2 regions of the Amycolatopsis sp. lyj-23 genome follow, and region 1 is predicted to be linked to the other one. Evidence: riboswitches for the same ligand, from Rfam matches in the RefSeq annotation. Region 1 holds a riboswitch; the other holds the start of a gene.
The links. A riboswitch is a leader RNA that binds a small molecule or an ion and turns the genes downstream of it on or off. The one in region 1 is predicted to bind thiamine pyrophosphate.
Positions count from the first base shown of each region.

Region 2: it holds a riboswitch for thiamine pyrophosphate, as region 1 does, so the genes downstream of both, ACLJPY_RS09580 (thiamine ABC transporter substrate binding subunit) here and thiC (phosphomethylpyrimidine synthase ThiC) in region 1, are expected to answer to the same signal.

Region 1 covers NZ_JAJPWN010000012.1:4,169-13,715, reverse strand. The annotation lists gene thiD (bifunctional hydroxymethylpyrimidine kinase/phosphomethylpyrimidine kinase) at 1-766, opposite strand, end outside; gene ACLJPY_RS28725 (phosphatidylinositol-specific phospholipase C domain-containing protein) at 872-1,882, shown strand; gene ACLJPY_RS28720 (NADP-dependent oxidoreductase) at 1,879-2,802, opposite strand; gene ACLJPY_RS28715 (winged helix-turn-helix transcriptional regulator) at 2,895-3,290, shown strand; gene ACLJPY_RS28710 (hypothetical protein) at 3,292-3,486, opposite strand; gene thiD (bifunctional hydroxymethylpyrimidine kinase/phosphomethylpyrimidine kinase) at 3,527-4,327, opposite strand; gene thiC (phosphomethylpyrimidine synthase ThiC) at 4,324-5,961, opposite strand; TPP riboswitch at 5,955-6,077, opposite strand; gene ACLJPY_RS28695 (S1C family serine protease) at 6,116-7,027, opposite strand; gene ACLJPY_RS28690 (glycoside hydrolase family 15 protein) at 7,230-9,395, shown strand; gene ACLJPY_RS28685 (peptide deformylase) at 9,502-9,547, opposite strand, start outside.
Region 2 covers NZ_JAJPWN010000004.1:42,151-51,697, reverse strand. The annotation lists gene ACLJPY_RS09605 (ABC transporter permease) at 1-382, shown strand, start outside; gene ACLJPY_RS09600 (dienelactone hydrolase family protein) at 352-1,083, opposite strand; gene ACLJPY_RS09595 (helix-turn-helix transcriptional regulator) at 1,219-2,019, shown strand; gene ACLJPY_RS09590 (ABC transporter ATP-binding protein) at 2,021-3,028, opposite strand; gene ACLJPY_RS09585 (ABC transporter permease) at 3,028-4,584, opposite strand; gene ACLJPY_RS09580 (thiamine ABC transporter substrate binding subunit) at 4,721-5,770, opposite strand; TPP riboswitch at 5,793-5,901, opposite strand; gene ACLJPY_RS09575 (4a-hydroxytetrahydrobiopterin dehydratase) at 5,934-6,218, shown strand; gene ACLJPY_RS09570 (hypothetical protein) at 6,598-6,939, opposite strand; gene ACLJPY_RS09565 (hypothetical protein) at 6,939-7,406, opposite strand; gene ACLJPY_RS09560 (ArsR family transcriptional regulator) at 7,406-7,993, opposite strand; gene ychF (redox-regulated ATPase YchF) at 8,048-9,130, opposite strand; gene ACLJPY_RS09550 (DNA-3-methyladenine glycosylase 2 family protein) at 9,221-9,547, shown strand, end outside.

The DNA of each region.
Region 1 (9,547 bases):
GGTAGGCGTGCTCGACGGCGTGCGAGACGAACCACTTGCCGTAGCGCGCCGCCTCGACCACGGGCATGCCCTTGGCCAGGCCCGCCGTCAGGGCCGACGCCATCGTGTCGCCCGCGCCGTGCGTGTGCGGCGTCGAATACCGCTTGCCCGGCAGTTCCACGAACGTCGAGCCGTCGAACAGCAGGTCCACGCACTCCGGGTCGGCCTGCAGGTGGCCGCTCTTGACCAGGACGTACTTCGGGCCCATCCGGTGCAGCACCACGGCCGCGGTGTGCATGCCTTCGCGGTCGGTCACCGTCATCCCGGTGAGCAGCCGGACCTCGTCGAGGTTCGGGGTCAGCACGGTCGCGCGCGGCAGCAGCTCGTCGCGCAGGGCGTGCAGCCCGGCCTCGTCGAACAGCGGGTGGCCGTGCATCGACGCCGCCACCGGGTCCACCACGAACGGGATCTTCTCGTCACGCCCGATGCTCGCCTTGTCGCACGCGCCGGCGACGGCGTGGATGATCTCGGCCGAGGCCAGCATGCCGGTCTTCGCCGCGCCGACGCCCATGTCCGCCGCCACGGCTTCGACCTGGCCGGCCACGATGTGCGGCGGCAGGTCGGCGCGGTCGTGCACGCCCAGGGTGTTCTGCACGGTGACGGCGGTGACCGCGACCAGGCCGTGGACGCCGCAGGTCAGGAACGTGCGCAGGTCCGCCTGCAGCCCGGCGGCCCCGCCGGAGTCCGACCCGGCGATCGTCAAGGCGGTCGGAAGGCTCGTCGTCATGGTGGTTTCCCGACTTCTGGTCTAGGCCAATCAGCCTCTTTTGCTTCATGAACAGTCAACCACGGTGCGACATTGTGAACGTTACTCACGTTCGAAGGAGCCTGGATGAAGCTCTTCTCGGTGGCACTCCTCACGGCAGCGCTCACGCTCTCCGGAGCGACGGCGGCCAACGCCGACAGTCCCAAGCTGTCCCACGTCACGACCGTCGGCGTGCACAACACCTACGACCCGGCGGCCTACGGCTACCTGGCCCAGGCGCTCGACGCCGGGTCATCGCTGATCGAGCTGGACGTCTGGCCGGACTTCATCACCCACGAGTGGAAGGTCAGCCACTCGAACCCGCTGGGGAACAACAACAACTGCGTCGCCGCGACGTCGGCATCGCAGCTGTATTCCGGCGGCAAGAACAAGAACCTGGAGTACTGCCTCGACGACATCCGGATCTGGCTGGCCGCCCACCCGGGGCACACGCCGCTCACGCTCAAGATCGAGATGAAGACCGGGTTCTCCGACAACACCGGCCTCGGTCCGGACGAGCTGGACGCCACCTTCCGGGCGCACCTCGGCAGCGTCGCTTTCCGCCCGGCCGAGCTGCTCGGCGGCTACGCCACGCTCGACGACGCGGCCAAGGCGGACAACTGGCCGTCCGTGGACGCGCTGCGGGGCCGGGTGATCACCGAGATCATCCCGGGCACGGTCGAGGAGCAGAACCCGACCGACACGCTGCACACCGACGTCGAGTACGCGCAGTACCTGCTGGGTCTGAAGAACGCGGGCAAGCTCGGCGACGCGAACATCTTCCCGACCGTGCACGGCGCGGCCGGCGGTGACCCGCGGGACAAGTACACCGCCGACCTCAAGCCGTGGTTCGTCGTCTTCGACGGCGACGCGAACGCGTGGGTGACCCAGACCGGGCCGTGGTGGTACGACGCCAACCACTACTACGTCGTGATGACCGACGGGCAGAACGTCGCCCCGGCCATCGACGCCCACAACCCGACGGTCGACCAGGCCAACCAGCGCGTCGCCGACCTGGCGAAGCAGCACGCGTCGGTGGTCACCTCGGACTGGACCGGGCTCACGACGGTGCTGCCCCAGGTGCTCGCGCGGGGTTAGACGGTCAGCACGAGCTTGCCGGACAACCGGCCCGCTTCGCCCAGCTCGTGCGCCTTGGCGGCGTCCTCCAGCGGGAACGTCTGCTCGACGCGGACCTTCAGCTGACCGGCTTCGATGAGTTCGACGAGGCCGGTCAGCCCGCCGCGGTCCGGTTCGACGAGCATCCGCCGGACGTGCACTTTCCTGGCCTCGGCGGCCTTTTCGACCCGGTCGCCGACACCGCTGGGCACGCCGATCAGCAGGCCGCCCTCCTTGATGGCGGGCAGCCAGCGCAGGTCGCTCTCCTCGCCGACGAGTCCGAAGTAGACGTCCACATCGGACGCGGTGGCTTCGGGGTCGTGGTAGTCGATCGGCTCGTCGACGCCGAGCTCGCGCAGGAAGCCGTGCTTCTTCGCGCTCGCCGTGCCGATGACGTGCGCGCCGCGCGCCTTGGCGATCTGCACGGCGAGGTGGCCGACCCCGCCCGCGGCGGCGTCGACGAACACCCGCTGTCCCTCGTGGACGTTCGCGACGTCGACCAGGCCCTGCCAGGCGGTCAGCCCGGCCAGCGGCAGCGCGGCGGCCTCGGCGAACGACAGCCCGGCGGGTTTGCGCACGAAGTGCCGCGAGGGCGCGGTGACGTACTCGGCGTAGGCGTTGGCCGGGCGCGGGAACCACGGCATGCCGAGGACTTCGTCGCCCTTCTCGACACCGGTCGCGCCGAAGCCGGTCTCTTCGACGACGCCGGCGACGTCCCAGCCGACGGTGAACGGCGGCTCGCCGAGGAACCCGCCGCCGCGCCGCACCTTCCAGTCGACCGGGTTGATCCCGGCGGCCCGCACCCGCACCAGGACCTCCGTCGGCCCGGGTTCGGGACGCGGTGCCTCGGTGACGCGGAGCACCTCCGGTCCGCCGAGAGCCTGCTGGGTCACGATGCGCATTGCTTCACTCCTTCGTCTTCGGGGCTCGCCTCCATCCTCGGGTCCTTCGTCACTTTTCGCCAGAAGGCACTTTCCCGTAAAGTAGGTACCTGATGGATACCACCTGCGACCAGGGCGGACCCTGGGATGTGTACCTGCGCAACTGTCCGTGCCGCGACGTGCTGGACCTGCTGGCCAACAAGTGGACGGCCCTGGTCCTGGGTGCGCTCGCCCGCGGCCCGCATCGCTTCGGCGAGCTGCGCCGCGCGGTGGACGGCATCAGCCAGAAGATGCTGACCCAGAACCTCCGCCAGCTCGAACGCGACGGCTTCGTGACGCGCACGGTGTACCCGACCACCCCGCCGACGGTGGAGTACGCGCTGACGGAGATGGGCGCCGAGGTCGGCGCGCACCTGATCGCGTTGAGCACGTGGTCCCAGGCGAACTTCGACCGGATCCGCTCGGCCCGCGAAGACTACGACGGCCGGGAACTGCAGCCGGTCCGCTGAGTCAGCCGCGTTCGCGCAGTACGCGGGCGCGGTGGTCGAGGAGCGCCACGCCGTCGTGGATGCTCGGCGGCGGCGTGCGGCCGGACTTTTCGCGCAGGACGGCTATCGCCTGGATATGGCGACCTTCGCCGACCAGGGCGTCGAATTGCTCCTGCAGCCCCTGGGGCAGGGTCTGCCACAGCTCGTCCTCGGTCACCGGGCCAGTTTGGCAGCCCGGCTCCGATGCCGCGCGTGATTTACCGGTCCAGTACCCAGAACGGCGAGACCGGCCCCACCCCTGCACCCAGCGGGTAAGCCTCCGCGACACAACGCTCGATGAACTTCTTCCCCGCCGCCACCGCGTCCGGGACCGAAGCACCCTTCGCCAGGGCCGCCGTGATCGCCGACGCGAGCGTGTCACCGCCGCCGTGGGTGTTCTCCGTCTCGTAGCGACGGCCGGTCAGCTCGACGTAGGAGCTGCCGTCGGTCAGCAGGTCCACGCAGTCCGGTGTCCCCTGCATGTGGCCGCCCTTCACCAGGACCCACCGCGAGCCGAACTCGAGGAGGGCGTCGGCGGCGGCCCGCTGCGAGGCCGTGTCGACGACGGAAACGCCCGTCAGCAACCGGACTTCGTCGAGGTTCGGCGTGATCAGCGTCGCCCGCGGGAACAGTTCCGTGCGGATCGCCTCCAGGGCATCCTCGCGCAGCAGCGAGTGGCCCGTCATCGACGCCGCCACCGGGTCGACCACCAGCGGGAAGCCGGACTCGAGCTCGTCCAGGGTCTTCGCCACCGCGCGGATGATCTCGGCCGTGGCCAGCATGCCCGTCTTCGCCGCGTCGACACCCATGTCCGACGCCACCGCCTTGATCTGCGCGGTGACCACGTCGGCCGGGATCTCGGTGAAACCCTGCACGCCCAGGGAGTTCTGCACGGTGACCGCCGTCAACGCGACCAGTCCGTGGACGCCGTTGGCGAAGAAGGTGCGCAGGTCCGCCTGGATGCCCGCACCACCGCCGGAGTCGGACCCGGCGATGGTGAGGGCGGTCCTCGGTGTCACGGCTGCACCACCGGCAGGTAGACCTTGCCGCCCGCCTCGGTGAACTCCGCCGACTTCGAGGCCATGCCGGCCTCGATGGCTTCCACCGTGGACAGACCGTGCTCCTCGGCGTACTTGCGGACGTCCTGGGTGATCCGCATCGAGCAGAACTTCGGGCCGCACATCGAGCAGAAGTGCGCGGTCTTGGCCGGCTCGGCGGGCAGCGTCTCGTCGTGGAACGAGCGGGCGGTGTCCGGGTCCAGCGAGAGGTTGAACTGGTCGTTCCAGCGGAACTCGAACCGGGCCTTGGACAGCTCGTCGTCCCACTCCTGCGCGTACTTGTGTCCCTTGGCCAGGTCCGCGGCGTGCGCGGCGATCTTGTACGTGATCACGCCGGTCTTGACGTCGTCGCGGTTGGGCAGGCCGAGGTGCTCCTTCGGCGTGACGTAACACAGCATCGCCGTGCCGTACCAGCCGATCTGGGCCGCGCCGATGGCGGAGGTGATGTGGTCGTACGCCGGTGCGATGTCCGTCGCGAGTGGACCGAGGGTGTAGAACGGCGCTTCGCCGCAGAGCTTTTCCTCGAGCTCCACGTTCTCCTTGATCTTGTGCATCGGCACGTGGCCGGGGCCCTCGATCATGACCTGGACGTCGTGCGAACGCGCGATGTGCGTCAGCTCGCCGAGGGTTTCGAGCTCGGCGAACTGGGCGCGGTCGTTGGCGTCCGCGATGGACCCCGGGCGCAGGCCGTCGCCGAGGGAGAACGTGACGTCGTACTGCCGGAGGATCTCGCAGAGCTCCTCGAAGTGCGTGTACAAAAAGGACTCCTGGTGGTGCGCGAGGCACCACGCGGCCATGATCGAGCCGCCGCGGCTGACGATCCCGGTGACGCGCCGGGCGGTCAGCGGGATGTAGCGCAGGAGCACGCCGGCGTGCACGGTGACGTAGTCGACGCCCTGTTCGCACTGCTCGATGATGGTGTCGCGGTAGACCTCCCACGACAGCTTCTCCGGTTCGCCGTCGACCTTCTCCAGCGCCTGGTAGATCGGCACGGTGCCGACCGGGACCGGCGAGTTGCGGATGATCCACTCCCGCGTCTCGTGGATCCGCTTGCCGGTGGAGAGGTCCATGATCGTGTCGGCACCCCAGCGGGTGGCCCACACCATCTTGTCGACCTCTTCCTCGACCGACGACCAGACGGCCGAGTTGCCCATGTTGGCGTTGATCTTCACCAGGAAGTTCTTGCCGATGATCATCGGCTCGGACTCCGGGTGCTTGCGGTTGACCGGGATCACCGCACGCCCGCGGGCCACTTCGTCGCGGACGAACTCGGGCGAAACCCGTTCGCGCGCCGCGATGTACTCCATTTCGCGGGTGATGACGCCCTGTTTGGCCCAGCCGAGCTGCGTGTTGTGCTCGCGCCCGTCGGCCCAGCCGGCGCGCAGCCGGTGCAGTCCACTGTGGACGTCGATCGACACCTCCGGATCCGTGTACGGGCCCGAAGTGTCGTAGACGTCGAAGTGTTCACCGTTGGACAGATCGATCCGGCGGGCCGGAACCCGCAGCCCGGATTCGGTCTGGTGGTACACCTTGCGCGAGCCGGTGATCGGCCCGGTCGTCACGGAGACGGCAGCAGAATTCTCCAGCGTCGTCAACGACTTTCACTCCCTACGCCGGCATTACCCGGTCAGGTTCATGCGGTCGGTGACGCCTGCGAAATCGCAAGTCACCCTCTCAGCCCGCCATGGCGCGAGCTCCCGCGTTGGTGTTGTGCCACCGACCATGCCACGCCGGAGCGCGATACTCAAGTCACCCGACCAACTCTGCCGGTGTGGCGTAGACGTCGACCATGGCTCCGTTGCGCAGCACGGTGATCGGCAGTGCGGTGCCGATCACTTCGGCGAACAGCTGCCGCTGGATGCCCTGCGCGTCCGAGACGCGCGTGCGCCCGACGGTCAGCACGAGATCGCCGGCCCGCAACCCGGCCCGGTCGGCGGGACCGCCGGACACGACTTCGCGCACCCGCAGCCCGGCGTTCTGCCCGGTGCGCTCGGCGACGTCGTCCGGCAGCGGCGCGGGCACGCCGACGACACCGAGGTACGCGCGCCGCACCCGGCCCTCGACGAGGAGCGTGTCGATGATCCGCCGCGTCGTCGCGTTGATCGGCACGGCGAGCCCGAGGCCGACCCCGGCGACGGCGGTGTTGACGCCGACCACCCGGCCGGCGGAGTCGGCGAGGGCGCCGCCGGAGTTGCCGGGGTTGAGCGCGGCGTCGGTCTGGATGACGTCCTCGATCACCCGGGTGGTGCGCCCCTGCCGCACCGGCAGCGCCCGCCCGAGCGCGCTGACGACCCCCGCGGTGACGGTCCCGGAGAAGCCGAGCGGGTTCCCGACCGCGACGACGAGCTGCCCGACGACGAGCCGGTCGGCGTCCCCGAGTTCGGCGGCCGCCGGCGTCGCACCCCGGGCCCGCAGCACGGCGAGGTCGGACAGCGGATCGGCGCCGACGACGTCGAAGGGCACTTCGCTGCCGTCGGCGAAGGTGGCGACCCCGCGCCGGTGGTCGCTGACGACGTGGGCGTTGGTGAGCAGGTGCCCGTCGCCGGCGAAGACGACCGCCGAGCCGCTGCCGCGCGCGAGCTGCACCCCGGCGACGTGCGGGGTGACGGTCCGGGCGACCGTGCTGACCGCGCGCGAGTAGGCGTCCATCGCGTCGTCCATGCGCACCTCGATTACAACGTTGCAGGTACTACAAGTGTGCGCTCGTCGACGGGCGAAGTCCGTTCGCTGTCCGTGAACCGGTTCACCGGACCAGTGACGGTCGGTGGTTCACCGGATCGGCTCATGCGCCGGTGAAGGATCGGCGGCAGACTGCCAAGTCGCTTCTGTAACGGTGCAGAAAGCGATCTTCTGTGGGGTTGATATGCGAAAACTCATCTTCGGCGCCCTCGCCGGGCTGCTGGTCACCGGCCTGATCCCGGCGACCGCGGTGGCCCAGGGCGAGGCTCCCGGCGCGCCCGGGAGCCATCCCAGCTGGCTGCCCGCGAACAAGACCGGCTTCGGGACCGCGCACGACCGGTCCAGCAACGTCTGGTTCACCCTCCAGGGCGGGCAGCTGTCCGAGGTCTACTACCCGGACCTGTCGACGCCCAGCGTCCGCTCGCTGGACTTCGTGGTCACGGACGGCCGCAGCTTCGCCGTCGCGGACCACACCGCCGAGTCGCAGCAGGTCCGGCGGACCGACGACGACAGTCTCACCTATGAGCAGACCATCACCGACGACCAGCACCGCTGGCGCATCCGCAAGACCTACGTCACCGACCCGGCCGCCACGACCGTGCTGGTGGACGTCGACTTCCAGTCGCTCACCGGGCGGCCCTACCAGCTCTACGCGGTCGCCGACCCGGACCTGACCAACGACGGTTCCGACGACTCGGCCGCCCGCGCCGGTGACGCCGTCACCGCGCAGGACGCCGCGAACGCCGCCGCGCTCACCGCGAAGCCCGCGTTCACGAAGACGAGCGTCGGCTACGCGGGCGCGTCCGACGGCCACACGCAGCTCGCGAAGACGTTCAAGCTGACCTCCTACGACACCGCCGCCAAGGGCAACGTCGTGCTGACCGGGCAGACGACCGCCGACGGTCTCCGCAACCGGCATGTCACCCTGGCCCTCGGCATGGGCGCGAAGGCCGCCGACGCGCTGAAGAGCGCGCAGGCGTCGCAGCGCCGCGGGGTCCGCGACATCACGCGCGCCTACGACCGCGGCTGGCAGCAGTACCTGCGCGGGATCGGCAAGCCGCCGTCGTCGCTGAAGACCGACGCCGAGCGCGACCTCTACAAGGCGTCGATGCTGACGCTCGCCGCGAGCGAGGACAAGCACCACCCGGGCGCGTTCATCGCGTCGCCGAGCATGCCGTGGCGGTTCGGGAACAACGACCCGGAGTGGTCGCCGTCCGGCACCTACCACCTCGTCTGGCCGCGTGACCTCTACCAGATCGCGACCGGCCTGGCCGCCGGCGGCGACCAGGCGGCCGCGAACCGGGCCGTGTCCTACATGTTCGGCACGCAGCAGCAGGCCGACGGGCACATGCCGCAGAACAGCCGCGTCGACGGCGTCCCGTACTGGACGTCGATCCAGCTCGACGAGACCGCGTTCCCGATCGTGCTGGCCCAGCAGCTCGGCCGCACCGACCTGTGGCCCGGCGTCCGCAAGGCCGCCGACTTCATCCTCGGGTACCGGGGGCCGAACGGGCAGGCGTCGCCGTACACCCAGCAGGAGCGCTGGGAGGAGCAGGACGGCTGGTCCCCGTCGACCATCGCCTCGGTGATCGCCGGGCTCGTCTGCGCGGCGGACATCGCGTCGCACAACGGCGCGGCCGCCGACGCCGCCCGCTACCTCGCCGCGGCCGACAAGATGAAGGCCGACCTGCCCAAGCAGACGATCACCACGAACGGGCCGCTGTCGAAGGACCCGTACTTCGTCCGCCTCACCAAGGACGCGAACGCGAACGCCGGCACGACCTACAACCTCGGCAACTCGAGCGTGACGATGGACCAGCGCGCGGTCACCGACGCGGGCTTCCTCGACCTCGTCCGGCTCGGCGTCTACCGCGCCGACGACCCGGTGATCCGCAACAGCATCAGGGTCACCGACAAGGACATCGCCTTCACCACGCCGACCGGCCAGTTCTGGCACCGCTACACGAAGGACGGCTACGGCGAGCAGGCCGACGGTTCGCCGTGGGACTACACGTTCCCGGCGGAGAGCCGCACGACGTTCGGCCGGCTGTGGCCGCTGCTCGCCGGCGAGCGCGGCGAGTACGAGCTGACGCTCGGCGACAGTGCGTCGGCCGCGCGGCGGCTGCGTGACCTCGGCCGGGTGAGCAGCTCGGCGGAGACCATGCCGGAGCAGGTGTGGGACGAGAACCCGCCGTCGGGCCAGACCGGCTTCCCGGCCGGCACGCCGAACACGTCGGCGACCCCGCTGGCCTGGACGCACGCGCAGTACGTCCGGCTCGCCTGGGACGTCCAGGCGGGCTCGGTCCTGGAGACGCCGAAGGTGGTCCGCTGCCACTTCCTCGGCTGCTGAGTCTCAAACGCCCCAATGTGGCCTTCGGTGCGTCAGACGCACCGAAGGCCGCCTTGGGTGCGTGAGACGCAACCAAGGCCGCCTTGGGGCGCTTGGGTCGGGCGGTTCAGATGACGGCGCCGTCGTCCTCGGGGGTCTTCGGCGGCAGCCAC
Region 2 (9,547 bases), on a different contig from region 1:
TTCGCTGTTCACGCTGTCGGGCACGACGTTGTCGCTCGGCGGTGCGCTGGCGCGGATCCTGCTGGTGGCGGGCTGGGTGGTGCTCCAGCTGTGGGCGGTCGGCGCGGTGGCGCTGGCGATCTCCAGCTGGACCGAGCACCCGATGCTGGTGGTGGCGTCCGTGCTGGCGGCGGACATCGTGTTCACCATCCTCGGGTTCCTGAGCTCGCTGAAGTGGCTGCACCCGTTCCTGCTGACGCAGAACTGGTCACTGGCCCCGGCGGAGGTCCTCCAGGACCCGATGGGCACGCAGATGCTGGGTGAGGGCGCGCTGCGGGCGGTCTGCTACACCGTGATCGGGCTGTCGCTGGCCTACGCACGACTGTCCACTCGCGACGGCTGAGTGAAGGCGAGGATGCGGCGCCACGCGTCGTCGCAGGCCTCGCCCCACTCCGCGTACGCCCGGTCGAAGAACGAGTGCGGCGCGCCTTCGTACACGTGCCGCTCGTACCGGACGCCGGTCGCGGCCAGCCGCGCGGTGAAGGCGTCGAACTCGGCCCGGCTCGTGGCGACGTCCGCACCGGCCAGTAGCAGCAGCATCGGCGCCCGCAGGTCGGCGACGACGTCCTCGACCAGCTTCGGCAGGCCGTAGAAGCCGATCACCCCGGCCAGGCCGAGCCCGGCCGCCGAGAGCCGCCACGACTGGCCCGCGCCGAAGCAGAAGCCGACCGTGTAGACCGGCCCGCCGCCGAGGAAGTCGCGGGCCGCGGCGACGTCCGAAGCCACGTCGGCGGGCGAAACCGACGGCAGGTGGCGCTCCCAGTCGAACCTGTCGTCCCGCGCGCTGAGACCGGCGGTGCGGCCGTAGTAGTCGACCGCGACCGTCTCGAACCCCGCCTCGGCGAAGCTGCGGGTGAGAGCGCGGTAGAACTCGTGCACCCCGCGGACGTCCGGCAGCAGGACGACCTTCCGGCCGTTCGGCGCGGCGGGCACCGCGTGGTGGGCGAGGAACTCGACGTCGGACGTCAACGTCACCGGTCCCTCGGCAGCGACCGCCCCGCGGATCGGCGGCGCGGGCGGGCGGCTGTCGGTGCTGTGGCACATGGCATTCCCTTTCGTCCCGGCCGAGCCTGCCGCGCCCCGCGGCCGGCGCCCAGATCCCCGCCGGTGGGGTGGTCCGCCGGTCCTGGTACCGGCAGGGCCAGGTTCGCGGGCGCCGGAAGCAGCACACTCGACGGCATGGACCGGGAACTGGGCCGCTTCCTCAAGTCACGCCGCGAGGCGGCCACGCCGGCCGAGTGCGGCGTGCTCACCGGACCGCGGCGGCGGGTGCCGGGCCTGCGGCGCGAGGAGGTCGCGCAGCTGGCCGGGATCAGCGTCGAGTACTACGTCCGCCTGGAGCAGGGCCGCGCCCGCGCGCCGTCGCCCGAGGTCCTCGACGCGCTGGCCCGGACGCTGCGGCTGGACGACGTCGAACGCCGTCACCTCGACGACCTCGCGTCGGCGCGGCCCACCCGGCCGCCGTCGGCCCGCCGGGCGCGCCCGGAGCTGGCGCAGCTGCTGGCGAAACTGGACCGCGTGCCGGCGCTGGTCGTCGACCACCGGCTCGACGTCCTCGCCGGGAACCCGCTGTCCGCGCAGCTGTTCCGCGGGTTCGCGACGGCCAACCTCGCCCGGTTCTGCCTGTTGGACCCGGCGAGCCGCGAGGTGTTCCCGGATTGGCACGACGTCGCCCGGGCCACCGTCGGCCAGCTGCGGCTCGTCGCCGCCCGGTACGCGACGGACCCGGCGCTCGCGGCGCTCGTCGGCGAGCTGACGCTGCGCAGCGAGACGTTCCGGACGTTGTGGGCGGGCCGGTTCGTCCAGCAGCGCACGCACGGGCGCAAGCGCTTCCGCCACCCCGTGGCGGGCGAACTCACGCTGCAGTTCGAGAACTTCGAGCTGCCGGACTCCTCCGGCCAGCGGCTGGTGACGTTCACCGCGGAGCCCGGCAGCCCGTCGGAGTCCGCGTTGGACCTCCTCGCCCACTGGGCCGCGTAGGTCAGCCGACGAGCGCGATGCCGTCCGGGTCCAGCCGCAGGTTCACCGCGTCCCCGGCGCGCAGGTCCGACGCCGCCGGGGCGACGGCGTCCACAGTGGACCCGTGCAGCTTGACCACCAGCCGCACGTGTTCCCGGCGGTGGACCGCCGCGACGACCTCGCCCGGCACTCCGGCCGCGGCCACCCGCAGCGCGTGCGGGCGCAACCCCAGCCGCACCGGGCCGTCGCCGACGTCCGGCAGCGACACTTCGCCGAAGTCCGTGCCGACCACTCCGCCCGTCGCCACGCCGTCGGCGAACGTCGTCACGCCCAGGAACCGGGCCACGTCGTCGTCCGCCGGGTTGCGCCACACGCGCCGGACCGCACCCTCCTGGCGGACCTGTCCCGCGTCCAGCACCGCCACCCGGTCGGCCAGCGTGAACGCCTCCTCCTGGTCGTGCGTGACCAGCAGCGCCGTGATCTTGCTGCGCCGCAACAGCTCCGCCAGGTCGATCGCCAGCTGTTCGCGCAACCCGGCGTCCAATCCGGACAGTGGCTCGTCCAGCAGGAGCAACCGCGGCTTCGGCGCCAGCGCCCGGGCCAGCGCGACCCGCTGCGCCTGGCCGCCGGACAGCTGCGTCACCCGGCGGCGCTCGAAGCCCGACAAACCCACCAGCTCCAGCAGCTCGGCCACCCGTGGCGCCCACTGCGCGCGGGGCACGCCGTGCATCCGCAGGCCGAACGCGATGTTCGCGGCGACGTCGCGGTGGGTGAACAGCTGGCCGTCCTGGAAGACCAGGCCGAAGCCGCGCCGGTGGACCGGGACCGCGCCGAGGTCCTCGCCGTCCCAGCTCACCGAGCCGCGGGCCGACGGCTCGAGGCCGGTGATCGCGCGCAGCAGCGTCGACTTGCCCGAACCGGACGGGCCGAGCAGGGCCAGCACCTCGCCGTCGGCGATGTCCAGCCGGGCGTCGCGGACGGCCGCGAAGGTTCCGTAGTGGACAGTCAGCTCCCGCACCGACAGCGCCATCAGAACTCCCCCACCCCGCCGCGGCCGAGCCGGTCGATCAGGGCGACCGCCAGCACCGTCACGAGCATCAGCAACGCGCACGCGGCGTACGCCATCTGGTTGTTCAGCTCCCCCGGGCGCGCCATCAGCGACGCGATCGCGACCGGCAGCGTCGGCGCCGCCGGCCGGGCGAGGAAGCTCGTCGCGCCGAACTCGCCGAGGGCCACGACGAACCCGAAGCCCGCCGCGGCGACCAGCGGCCGCAGGGTCAGCGGCAGGTCGATCTCCCGCCACACCCGCAGCGGGCTCGCGCCGAGCGTCGACGCGGCCTGCCGCAGCCGGACGTCGACCGAGCGCAGCACCGGCAGGACCATCCGCACGACCAGCGGGATGATGACCAGCGCCTGGGCCAGCGGGACGAGGTAGGGCGACGTCCGGAGGTCGCCGGGCAGCGCGTCGAGCGTCACCAGGTAGCCGAACCCGACGGTCACCGCCGACACCCCGAGCGGCAGCATCAGGACGGCGTCCATCGTCTCGCCGAGACCCCGCGCGGCTCGCGCGGGCGACCGGCGCAGCGCCACCAGCACGACGGACGCGAGCACGCCGACGACCATCGCGAGCAGCGTCGCGTCGACGGCCACCTTCAGCGAGTTCAGCGCGGCGTCCCAGCCGGACACCTGCAGCGCGCCCTTCTCGCCGGTGCCCGTCAGCGCCCGGTACCCGGCGAGGCTCCAGCCGTCCTCGGTGGACACCGACTCGGCGAGGAGCGCGACGATCGGCGTCACCAGCAACGCCAGCACGAAGCCCGCGACGCCGACGACCCACCACTCGCCACCCCTCGGCCGCCGGGCCCGGCCGGAGCCGATCCGGGCGCCTTCCTTGCGCCGCCGGGCGAGCCCGCCGAGCACCAGCGCGGCGACGACGGCGGCGAACTGGACCAGCGACAGCGCCGCCGCTCCGGAGAGGTCCAGGAGATCGACCGTCCGCAGGTAGATTTCGGTTTCCAGGGTCCGGTAGCGGGCACCGCCGAGGATCAGGACGACCCCGAAGCTGGTGGCGCAGAAGAGGAACACCACGGCGGCCGCCGACGCGATCGCCGGGGCCAGCGCGGGCAGCGTCACCGACCGGAAGGCCCGCCACGGCGAGGCGCCGAGCGCGCGGGCGGCGTCGGCCGTCCGCGGGTCGAGCCGCGCCCACAGCCCGGCGACGGTCCGCGCGACGACGGCGACGTTGAAGAAGGCGTTGGCCAGCACGATCGGCAGCACACCGCCGTCCGGCCACAGCGCCCGGAACGCGAGCCCGACCACCACGGTCGGCAGCACGAACGGCACCAGCACCAGCGTCCGGGCCAGGCCGACGCCGGGCAGGCGCACCCGCGCCAGCAGGAACGCCACCGGCAGGCCGGCCAGCACCGCGACCGCCGTCGACGCGGCCGCGCTCCCGACGGTGAACCCGGCCAGCTGCCAGGTCCGCGCGTCGCCGAGGACGACGTCGAGGCCGCCGGCGGCGAACCCGCGGCCGGCGATCGCCAGGACCGGCCAGGCGAAGAAGACCACCAGGAACCCGATCGGCGCCAGCCCGAGCAGCGCCAGGCCGAGCCCGCGGGCGGTCCGCGGCGGGGCGGTGGTGCGCCGGACGGCTTCGGACGTCATCGCCCGAGCTTCCGGGGGCTCCGGGTGGCGGAGCCCCCGGCCCGAGGCGGCGCCTCGGATGTCACTGCACGAGCGTGCGCCATTCGCCGATCCACTTCTCGCGTCCGGCCTGCACCTGGTCCGCGGGCAGCGTCTCCGGCTTCTGCGGCAGCGGCGCGACCTGCGCCCAGCCCGGCGGCAGGTCGACGCCCTGGCGCGCCGGGTAGACGTACATGTTGGCCGCGACCGTCGCCTGGAACTGCTGGGAGAGCAGGAAGTCGACGACCTTGCGCGCGTTCTCGGCCTGCTTGCCGTTCGCCAGCACGCCGGCGTACTCGACCTGCCGGTAGCAGGTGTCGAGCAGCGCCTTGGTGCGCGGCTTGCCGTCGTCGCCGACTTCGGCGGCCGGCGACGACGCGTACGAGACGACGATCGGCCGCGGCCCCTTGCCGGACGAGCCGGAGAACTGCTTGGTGTAGGCCTCTTCCCAGCCGCTGACCACCTTGACGCCGTTGGCCTTCAGCTTCGTCCAGTAGTCCTTCCAGCCGGTGTCGCCGTACTTGGCGATGGTGCCGAGGAGGAAGGCCAGCCCGGGTGATGCCGTCGCCGGGTCCTCGGCGACCAGCAGGTCCTTGTACTTCGGGTCGGCCAGGTCGTCGTAGGTCGACGGCGCCGGGATCCCCTTGGCGGTGAAGTAGTTCGTGTCGACGTTGACGCAGACGTCGCCGACGTCGACCGCGGAGAGCCGGTGTTCGGGGTCGACGGCGTAGCGCTGGGGCCCGCGGTCGGCCTCCGGGCTGGTGTACGGGTCGAAGACGCCTTCACCGAGCGCGCGGGAGGCGAAGGTCGAGTCGACGCCGTACGCGACGTCGCCAATCGGGTTGGCCTTGGTCAGCACGAGCTTGTTGGTCAGCGATCCGGCGTCGCCCTGCTTGAGCACGGAGACCTTGATGCCCGACTGCTTCTGGAAGGCGTCGAGCACCTCCTGCGGGGCGGTGAAGGAATCGTGCGTCACGAGGGTGACGGTGGGCGTCTGCTGCGTGCCACCGTCACCGTTCGACAGCGAGCACGCCGCGGCGACGGCGCTGACGGCGGCGACGGCCGTCGCGGCGCGAACAGCCCTGCGTTTCATCTACCCTCCTGCACTTCGCCGGGCGAGGAAGGGGAAGCCCTCCCTTCGCCGGCATGATCCGTCTCAGGTGCGAACGGTCGCGGTTACCCGCCTCTCAGCCCGGCACCGGCCGGACTCCCGTGGCAACCGTGCAGCGTAGCCGAGGACGGACGACCATGGAGACATGACGGAAATCTTGAGCGACGCCGAGGCCGACGGACGGCTGGGCCCGGGCTGGACGCGGTCCGGCGCGGTGATCGCCCGCGAAGTGGAACTGGCGAGCTTTCCGCAGGCGATCGAGGTGGTGGACCGGGTGGCGGTGCTCGCCGAAGCCGCCGACCACCACCCGGACATCGACATCCGCTGGCGCACCCTGACGTTCCGGCTCTCGACGCATTCGGCGGGCGGCCTGACGGCGAAGGACTTCGACCTGGCGTCCCAGATCGACTCGGTGCTCGCCGCCGTGTGATCTCGGTAACGCTGAGTGCACTTTTCCTCGACTTCGACGTCTCTCAGTCACCGGAACCTTCGGGAAGGAGACGAGATGACTCAGGCAATCGTAGTCGGGACGACGGCGTTCGCAACGATGGTGGCGGCGGCGGGCGGAGTGCTCTGGTTCACCGCCCGCAACCGCCGTCACCTGGACGGCTGAGAGTTCGATCACAGCTGTTAACGCGGACCATGATCAGCGCGCTGATCGGAGCGGAAGCATCGGTCCGGCCGTGGGGAACAGCGCCATGAACAGCACTCTGACCGCCGCCCAGCGCGCCTGGATCAACGCACTCGCCCCGGCGGTGGTGCTGCTCGCGATCGCCCTGCTGGGCCTGCTCGGCTAGGTAGCCCGCCGACTACCGGGCGATTCGCCCGGGCGGCGGGAACGCGGCCGGCGGCTCGTCGGCCGTCGTCCAGTACTCCAGGCAGGACAGGCGCCCCTCCTCGGCGAAGACGATGAGCCCGCCGCCGGGCGCGTCGGCTTCGACCGCGACCGGGGCGTCGGCGACCACCGCGGTCGGCAGGCTCCGGTCGACTTCCAGGTTGATGCTCGGGCACCCGCAGCCGCACCGCCCGGTCACGCGGGCCGTCGCGGCCTGCGCCCGCAGTTCGGCGGCTCCCGGGAAGTCGCCGGCGAGCACCGTGTCCAGTGTCGTGCGCTCGTCCGGTGTGAGCGGGCGGGACTTCGCCGTCGCCATCAGTACCGGGACATGTTCGGGATGGTCTTTTCCGCGAGGCCGATGAGGTCTTCGACCTTCGCCACGTCGGCCGTCACGTCTTCGGCGGTCACCGGCGGTGCCTCGGAAGACCGGTAGGCGACCTCGTTGCGCCGGGCCCGCATCCGGTTGAAGGGCCGCAGGAGCGGCCCCAGCGGCGGGTCGAGCTGCGCGAGCACCGCTTCGTAGACGGCGATGTGGCCACCCCGGCTCGTCGCGCGCAGGCCCTGGTTCTGCAGCACGGCGGCCAGCGCACGGCGGGCGCCGTCGTACGCCAGCGTGTAGGCGCCTTCCGGGTCCGAAGCCAGCAGCTGCCGCGCCGAAACGACGTGCGTGCGGGCCCGGGCGAGTTCCGCCTCCGCGGCCTCCCGCGAAGCCGGGACGTGCTCGAGGGAGCCGCGCGCGATGAGCGCGTCGATCGTGGCGCGGCCCTGGTTCCACCGGGTCATCAGGTCTCCCGATCGAGTGGCAACGGGACCAGCGGACGCGCACGCACGCTGGTCAGGAACGGATCCGTGCTGTCCGCCGCCCACGCCGAGGACGTGATGCGGTGGACGTTGACCTCCCGGCCCAGCCGTCGTGAGACGCCCTCGGCCAGGTCGAAGAGCTCGTCCGGATCGGGCGAGCCGACGACGAGGACGTCGACGTCACCGGGTGGCGGCCCCGGTTCGCCGCGGTAGCGCGCGGCCCACGACCCGTAGATGTAGGCCTCCAGCACGCCGGGCAGGCCGGACAGGGCCTCGACGAGCAGCGGCAGCGGCCCGAAGGTGACCGCGAGGACTTCGCTCAGCGGCCGGTAGAGCGGCGTGTCCGTCCGGGCTTTGACGAGCCGGCTGCGGCCCACCCGCCGGTCTTCCAGGATGCCGCCGCCGACCAGCCGTTCGACCTCGCGCAGCGCGGCCGTCGGCGTGACGCCACAGGCGTCGGCGAGCTCGGTGATGGAGTACTCGCGCTCCGGGTGCAGCAGGACCAGCGCGAGCAGCTCACCCTGCATGCGCGAACGCAGCAGCGGCAGCAAGCTCGGCGAAGCTTTCATTGGACGCAGCATATCCTGCGTCCAATGAAAACAACAGTCAGTAGTTGAGCCGGATCAGACGTTGAAGCGGAACTCGACCACGTCGCCGTCGGCCATGACGTAGTCCTTGCCCTCCATGCGGACCTTGCCCGCCGCACGGGCGGCCGCCATGGAGCCCGCCTCCATCAGGTCGTCGTACGAGACGATTTCCGCCTTGATGAAGCCGCGCTCGAAGTCCGTGTGGATCACGCCCGCCGCCTGGGGGGCCGTGGCGCCCTGGGGGATCGTCCAGGCGCGGGACTCCTTCGGGCCCGCCGTCAGGTACGTCTGCAGGCCGAGCGTGTGGAAGCCCGCGCGGGCCAGCGAATACAGGCCCGGCTCCGGCTGGCCGACCGACTCGAGCAGCTCGCGCACCGACTCCTCGTCGTCCAGTTCCAGCAGCTCCGCCTCGACCTTCGCGTCGAGGAACACCGCGTCCGCCGGCGCGACCAGCTTCGTCAGCTCCGCGCGGCGGGCTTCGTCGGTGAGCACCGACTCGTCGGCGTTGAAGACGTACAGGAACGGCTTCGTCGTCAGCAGGCTCAGTTCGCGCAGCGCCTCGAAGTCGACTTCCTTCTGCGCCTGGAAAAGCGTGCGCCCGGCGTCGAGGATTTCCTTCGCCTTCTGGGCGTTGTCCAGCGCGGGCTTGTTCTCCTTCTTCGTCCGCGCTTCCTTCTCCAGCCGCGGCAGCGCCTTGTCGAGGGTCTGCAGGTCGGCGAGGATCAGCTCGGTGTTGATCGTCTCGATGTCGCTCGACGGGTCGATCCGGCCGTCGACGTGCACCACGTCCGGGTCGTCGAACACGCGGATGACCTGGCAGATCGCATTGGCCTCACGGATGTTCGCCAGGAACTTGTTGCCCAGCCCGGCGCCCTCGGACGCGCCCTTCACGATGCCCGCGATGTCCACAAAGGACACCACGGCGGGGACCGTCTTCTCCGACTTGTACAGCTCGGCCAGCTTGTCCAGCCGGGGGTCCGGCAGCGGCACGACACCGACGTTCGGCTCGATCGTCGCGAACGGGTAGTTCGCGGCGAGCACGTCGTTGCGGGTCAGCGCGTTGAACAGGGTGGACTTGCCGACGTTGGGCAGGCCGACGATACCGAGGGTGAGGCTCACGACCCCGCAGTCTACGTGGCTCACCCGGCCGGGCCCCACGCACCCAACGCCGTGGCGGATTTCCGCCAGCAGGGTCGCTGAGCTGCTGACATGCTCGGATCCATGGTCACCGACACGCTCGCGCTCTGGCGCGACGCCGAACGCTGCTACCGCGTGGTCACCGCCCGCGACCCGCGCTTCGACGGCCAGTTCATCATGGCGGTCCGCACCACCGGCATCTACTGCCGGCCGTCGTGCCCGGCGTCGACGCCGAAGGTGCAGAACGTCCGCTTCTTCCCGACGTCGGCGGCCGCGCAGGCCAACGGCTTCCGCGCCTGCCGCCGCTGCCTCCCGGACGCCGTGCCCGGCTCGCCGGACTGGAACGTGCGCGCCGACCTGGCCGCGCGGGCGATGCGGCTGATCTCCGACGGGACCGTG